DNA from 2 places in the Streptomyces sp. NPDC127038 genome. Region 2 is predicted to be linked to the other one. Evidence: riboswitches for the same ligand, from Rfam matches in the RefSeq annotation. Region 2 holds a riboswitch; the other holds the start of a gene.

Region 1 (3,398 bases), on a different contig from region 2:
ACCAGGCGAGCATGGTGACGGGCCCGGTGAGCATGCCCTTGACCGGTCGGGAGGTCAGGGACTGGGCGTACGACGTCCAGCGCACCGTCATCGGTTCGGGGCGGGAGATGTCGCCGGCCAGGATCGGCGGGCGGACGTAGCGGGTGCCGTAGGACTGGACCCAGCCGTGCCGGGTGGCGAGGTATCCGGTGAGCTGCTCGGCGAAGTACTGGACCATGTCGTTGCGCTCGGCCTCCCCGTGCACGAGGACGTCCAGGCCCGTCTTCTCCTGGAAGGCGACGACCTCCTGGATCTCGGTCCTGATCCGCTCCTCGTAGCCGACGGTGCCGATGCGGCCCGCGCGCAGATCGGCCCGGGCGGCCCGCAGTTCGTCCGTCTGCGGGAAGGAGCCGATGGTCGTCGTCGGGAGCAGGGGGAGGCGCAGGTGCGCGCGCTGGGCCGCGGAGCGTTCCGCGTACGGCGCCGCGCGGCGGGCGTCGGCCTCGGTGACGGCCGCGGCGCGGGCCCGTACCTCCGGGGCGAACGTGATGGGCGAGTTCGTACGGGAGGCGAGGTCGGCGCGGTTGGCGGAGAGGGCGGCGGCGATCGCGCCGGTGCCCTGGGCGAGCCCCTTGGCCAGGGTGACGACCTCACGCGTCTTCTGTTCGGCGAAGGCGAGCCAGCGCAGGATGCCCGGTTCGACGTCCCGTTCCGGGGCGGTGTCGATCGGGACGTGCAGCAGGGAGCAGGACGCGGACACGTCGACGCGGCCGGCCAGCCCGAGCAGGGTGCCCAGCGTGGACAGCGACTTCTCCAGGTCGTTGACCCAGATGTTGCGGCCGTCGACGACACCGGCGACCAGACGCCTGCCGGGCAGGCCGCCCACCGCCGCGAGGGCGTCGAGGTTGGCCGCGGCCGGTCCGGTGAAGTCGAGGGCCAGACCCTCGACCGGGGCCTTGGCGAGCACCGGCAGCGCCTCGCCGAGCCGGTCGAAGTAGGAGGCGACCAGCAGCTTGGGCCGGTCGGTGAGGGCGCCGAGGCCGCGGTAGGCGCGGCCGACGGCGTTCAGCTGCGCCGGGGTGCGGTCCTGGACGAGAGCGGGCTCGTCCAGCTGGACCCATTCGGCACCCGCGGCGCGCAGGAGCGCGAGGACCTCGGCGTACACCGGGAGCAGCCGGTCCAGCAGGGTGAGGGGGTCGAAGTCGGCGGACACGCCCGGTGCGGGCTTGGCCAGCAGCAGGAAGGTGACCGGACCGAGCAGGACGGGCCGGGCGGTGAGGCCCAGTGCGACGGCCTCCTCCAGTTCCGCGACCTGCTTGGCCGCGTCGGCCGAGAACACCGTGTCCGGGCCGAGTTCGGGGACCAGATAGTGGTAGTTGGTGTCGAACCACTTGGTCATCTCCAGCGGAGCGACGTCCTGGGTGCCGCGGGCCATGGCGAAGTAGCCGTCGAGCGGGTCGGCCGCGACGGCCTCCCTGTGCCGTGCGGGGATCGCGCCGACCATGACGGTGGTGTCCAGCACATGGTCGTAGTACGAGAAGTCGCCGGTGGGCACCTCGTCGATGCCTGCCTCGGCGAGCCGCCGCCACTTGCCCTGGCGCAGGCCGGCCGCCGTGCTGCGCAGGGCGTCGGCGGTGACCCGGCCCCGCCAGTAGCCCTCGATCGCCTTCTTCAGTTCCCGGTTCGCTCCCTGGCGGGGGTAGCCGTACACGGTGGACCGTGCTGCCGCGGTTGCGGGCTCGGTGGTCACGGAGATCTCCTTCGCGAGATGAATCCCTGAGATCCCGGAGACGGGACGAGAGCGCGAAGGGGTGACGGAACCGGACGGTGCCGACCTCGCGCGCAGGGCGCGGCCGTCCGTCTGGTGTGTCGCCGACCCGCCCTCGAGGTCACCGGGATGTCCGCGCACGAGTGGTTCGGGCGCGGGCAGTTGGCAGGTCTTCGGACTCGCGGGCACGTCCCGTCGTACGAGGTCGTACGAGACACCTACTGGCCGTCGCTTCCCGGATCCCGTACGTCGGACCCAGTGCGTATGACGGCGGTCGTTCCCACTCACCGCTGCGGGGCAGTCCCGGATTCCCACCGGGTTCCCTCTTGCGACGCATCCCGCCTGGCGGACGGGGCGAACCAGCTGCGTACGCCACCCTACGGGTTCGTCGCGCGCGAAGGGCGCGGAACCTCCGTCATCCGGGCAGCGAACGGGACTTGATAACCTCGACGGGCCAGTCGAACCACATCCGTGGTCAGGGAATCCGGTGCGAATCCGGAGCTGACGCGCAGCGGTGAGGGGGACGGGCGGGGCACTGCGCCACTGGGAGACCGGGAAGGCGTCCCGTCCGGACGAACCCGAGTCCGAAGACCTGCTGGCACCTCCGTCCCCCGGAGGCCCTGTAGGCCGGCTCCGCGTACGAGCCCCGACCCCCGAGGCATGCCCATGCTCCGAACTCCCGCTTCGCCCCGTACACCCGGCTCGGCCCCCACCTCGGGCGCGGCCCGCACCCCCGTTCCAGCCCGTACCCCCGAATCGCATGCGGTGTCCGACGACCGCCGCGACGAGAAGCGCGTCGCCGCCGAACCGGCGCCGTGCCGGGTCGTCGTCTGCCGGGACTGCTGCTGCGGAACCCCGAAAGTCACCGGCGTGGATCACGAACGGCAGCTCGCGCGGCTGTCCGAGCAGGTGCCGGTACGGGTCTCGGCCTGCCTCGATGTGTGCGAACACGCCAACGTGATCGTCGTCCAGCCTTCGGCGGCCGCGCGTGCCGCCGGAGCCCGACCCGTCTGGCTCGGCCTCGTCAACGACGCCGAGGCCACCGCGGACATCACCGACTGGGTCCGGGCCGGCGGCCCCGGTGTCGCTCCCTGCCCCGACATCCTCGACCTGTACGTGTTCACCCCGCCCCGGAGGACGCGATGAGCGGGCGAGACGTCCCGCGACTACGGGGCGGCAACGAGCGCACAACGAGTGGACGGCGTCCTGCGGCCGGAGGCCGGTCGCGCCCTAACCTCTGAGCAGAGGACGGTACGCGTCCCGGGGGAGGGGTCCGCCATGAGGTCGACCACCGCGCGTTCAGGGTTCCGCTGTCTCGCCGGAGCCGTCGTCACGGCCGCGGTCCTGGCCACGACGTCCGGGTGCACGGTTCCCGTGGACGCCGTCGCCGGCGTCTCCGTGACCGGCGACGGCCATCTGATCGGCGTCATGATGGTGTGCGGACACCGGATCGACGGCGCGACGCTCTACGTGGACGACCCCCACGCCGACAAGACGGTGACGGTCGGCTCATGGACCGCCCGCCCTCCACTCACGCACGGTCTGACCACCTGGCCGCTCCAAGCTCCCGCCGCCGGCTGGACCGCGACCAAACCCCTCGGCCCGCTCGCCTCCAGGACCACCTACACGCTCTACGGGTGGACGAACGACA
Region 2 (3,398 bases):
GTGCGCACGGTCTCGTCGAGCCGCTGCCAGTCGATGTCCCCGCCGGTCACGAACGCACCGAGGTTGACCGAGCCCAGGTTGCAGACCGCCGTCTCGCCGTCGTCCGTGACCTCCAGGATCTCGGTGCACAGGTTCGAGGAGTGGACGGTGTGGCCCGGCTCCGCCGTCTGGTTGGCGGTCCGGTTGGCGGCGTCCTTGAACGTCATCCAGCCGTTGCCGGTCTGCGCGAGGGTGCGCATCATGCGGCCGTAGAGGTCGCGGGCCGGGATGGTCTTGCGGGCGAGGCCCGCCTCCTCGGCCTTGCGGTAGGCCGCGTCGAACTCGTCGCCCCACAGGTCGACCAGTTCCGGCACGTCGGCGGGGGAGAACAGCGACCAGACGCCGTCCTCGTTCACCCGGCGCATGAACTCGTCCGGGATCCAGTGCGCGAGGTTCAGGTTGTGCGTACGCCGGGCGTCCTCACCGGTGTTGTCGCGCAGCTCCAGGAACTCCTCGATGTCGGAGTGCCAGGTCTCCAGGTAGACCGCGGCCGCGCCCTTGCGCCGGCCGCCCTGGTTCACCGCGGCCACCGAGGCGTCGAGCGTCTTCAGGAACGGGACGATGCCGTTGGAGTGCCCGTTGGTGCCGCGGATCAGCGAACCGCGGCTGCGGATGCGGGAGTACGAGAGACCGATGCCGCCGGCGTGCTTCGACAGCCGCGCCACCTGGTGGTAGCGGTCGTAGATGGAGTCCAGCTCGTCCAGCGGGGAGTCGAGGAGGTAGCAGGACGACATCTGGGGGTGCCGCGTACCGGAGTTGAAGAGCGTGGGGGAGGACGGCAGGTAGTCGAGGCGGCTCATGAGCCGGTAGAGCGCCGCGACCTCGTCCACCGAGCGGACGGTGTCGTCCTCCGCGAGACCGGAGGCCACCCGCAGCATGAAGTGCTGGGGGGTCTCGACGACCTTGCGCGTGATCGGGTGCCGGAGCAGATAGCGGGAGTGCAGCGTGCGCAGGCCGAAGTAGCCGAAGCGGCCGTCGCCCTCGGCGTCGATCAGCGTGTCGAGACGGTCCGTGTGCAGTTCCACGAACGCAGCCGTACGGTCGGCGATCAGGCCCTCGCGGTGGCCGACGGCGACCGACTCGGAGAAGGTGGTGACGCCCTGGGAGGCGGCCTCGGCGGCGATGGTGACCGCGAGCAGGCGGGCGGCGAGCCGGGAGTAGGCGGGGTCCTCGGCGATGAGACCCGCGGCCGCCTCGGTGGCCAGTTCGCGCAGCTCGGCCTCGTCGGCACGGGCGGACCGGCCGCGCAGCGCCGCGGCGGCGACCCGGCCGGGGTCGGCGTCGGGGAGGTCGGCGGTCAGCTCCGTCAGGGTACGCAGCAGCACGGTTCCGGGACCGTCGGTCTCCACCGGGGCCTGCTGCGCGGTCACTGAAGCCGGATCGGCTGGCGCGATGGTCACGTGTGGCTCTCCTCGCTCGGCACGGGGCCTCACGGGCGGGTGCGGGGCACACGGGAGCGCTTTCGGGCACAGCGCACCGCGTCCACCGGCCCATTCCGCGAGGCCCGGACGTCGTCGGCACCCGGGCCGGACGGCCGGGGCGCGCTGTCGGCAGGTCCTCGGACTGACGCGAGTACGGGCACACGCAGACGCGAACACGCACAAGTACACCGTTGCGGGACAGTTCCGGATTCGCACCGGATTCCCCTGCGGCGACAGCGACCATGAGCATACATCTTGTGCCGGGCTTCGGGACTGCCCCCACATGTTGTGTCCGCTTGGTGTCCCGGGGCGCTACGGAGTGTGCCGGAACGCCAACTCGTAGGTGAGCAGCCGGATGTCGTCGAGCTCCGGGAGGGGGTTCCAGTCGCGCTCCGGGGTGCGGGTGAAGCCGAGGCGCTCGTAGAGCCGGTGGGCTCCGTGCATGGTGCGCTGGGTGGACAGCACGAGCCGCGTGCAGCCCTCCAGGGCCCGTGCGCGGGCGACGCAGGCGCGTACGAGGGCCTCGCCCGCACCCCGGCCGCGCGCCTCGCGCGCGACCGCCAGCATCCGGATCTCGGCCTCCCCTGGGCGCGCGAAGTCGGCCATGGGGCCGGCGTCCGCCACGAAGGTCACACTGCCGAGCACCCGGTCCCCCTCGACGGCCGCGAGCACCTCGGCGACGGCCGCCCGTCCCTCGACGTCCCGCAATTTTCCGAGGTACGCGTCGCTCTCGCCGAAGTCGAGCAGCCCGTCCCCGAGATAGGCCCGCGCCGCGATCTCGCCGACGACGGGGTACTCCTCGGGCCGCGCCGGCCGGATGACGATGTCCATGCGGGCGAGTGTGCCCGACCGGCACGGCGACGGGCCGCCGGTTTTTTCACCGGCGGCCCGTCGTTCACGGCTGTCGCGGGACCCGGCCCGCAGGCGGGGGACCCGGTACCCGGTGTCTCCTAGTGGCTCGCATCCGCCGTGGCCGGCGGGAGTTCCGTCTCGACCCCGGGGTCGCCCGCGTCGGCCGTGTAGTCCCCCGGAGAGGTCTCGTCGACGCCGTCCGGGGCCTTGAGCGCCCGCAGGGCGAAGGTGAGGACGACGGCGACGGCCGCGTTCAGGACGAACGCCGTCAGCCCGATGTAGCCGATCTCCCCGATGCCGGGGATCTCCTTCGAGCTGCCGCCGAAGTGCTTCTGGGTCGGGGAGGCCACCCCGTAGGCGGCGATCGTGCCGTAGAGCATGCCGACCGCCCAGCCGGCCAGCAGCGCCCAGCGGTGGAACCAGCGGGTGAACAGACCGCCGACCAGCGAGGGGAAGGTCTGGAGGATCCAGATCCCGCCCAGCAGCTGGAAGTTGATCGCGACGGTCTTGTCCATGGTCAGGACGAAGACCAGGGCGCCGACCTTCACCAGGAGCGAGACCAGCTTGGAGACCCTGGTCTCCTGCCGCGGGGTCGCGGCCGGATTGATGAAGTCCTTGTAGATGTTGCGGGTGAACAGATTCGCGGCCGCGATCGACATGATGGCCGCCGGGACGAGCGCGCCGATGCCGATGGCGGCGAAGGCGACGCCCGCGAACCAGTCGGGGAACATGTCCTCGAAGAGCTGGGGGATGGCCAGCTGGCCGTTGGTGACCTTCACCCCGGCCGCGATCGCCATGAACCCGAGCAGCGCGAGCAGGCCCAGCATCAGCGAGTACAACGGCAGGATCGTGGTGTTGCGGCGGATCACCTCCCGGCTGCGGCCGGACAGCGTCGCGGTGACCGAGTGCGGATACATGAACAGCGCCAGCGCCGAACCGAGCGCGAGCGTGGCGTACGTCCACTGGCCGGCCTGGGCGGGGACGAGCCCGCCGGCGCCCGCGGCCGTGTACTTGGCGCCCGCCGCCTTGAAGATCTCGTCGAAGCCGCCGAGTTTGATCGGGATGTAGATGATCGCCACCGCGATC

The links. Region 2 has a riboswitch for cobalamin ahead of ACFWI4_RS34905 (ribonucleoside-diphosphate reductase subunit alpha). Riboswitches for the same ligand answer to the same signal wherever they lie in the genome.
Region 1: linked by a shared signal. The riboswitch ahead of metE (5-methyltetrahydropteroyltriglutamate--homocysteine S-methyltransferase) and the one ahead of ACFWI4_RS34905 (ribonucleoside-diphosphate reductase subunit alpha) in region 2 are both predicted to bind cobalamin.

What each region holds. Positions count from the first base shown of each region.
Region 1 is NZ_JBHXDQ010000020.1:10,828-14,225, forward strand. Features, by position in the region: gene metE (5-methyltetrahydropteroyltriglutamate--homocysteine S-methyltransferase) at 1-1,729, opposite strand, end outside; cobalamin riboswitch at 1,894-2,126, opposite strand; cobalamin riboswitch at 2,186-2,362, shown strand; gene ACFWI4_RS16590 ((2Fe-2S) ferredoxin domain-containing protein) at 2,513-2,893, shown strand; gene ACFWI4_RS16595 (hypothetical protein) at 3,026-3,398, shown strand, end outside.
Region 2 is NZ_JBHXDQ010000073.1:38,759-42,156, reverse strand. Features, by position in the region: gene ACFWI4_RS34905 (ribonucleoside-diphosphate reductase subunit alpha) at 1-1,439, opposite strand, end outside; cobalamin riboswitch at 1,571-1,720, opposite strand; gene ACFWI4_RS34900 (GNAT family N-acetyltransferase) at 1,773-2,291, opposite strand; gene mctP (monocarboxylate uptake permease MctP) at 2,411-3,398, opposite strand, start outside.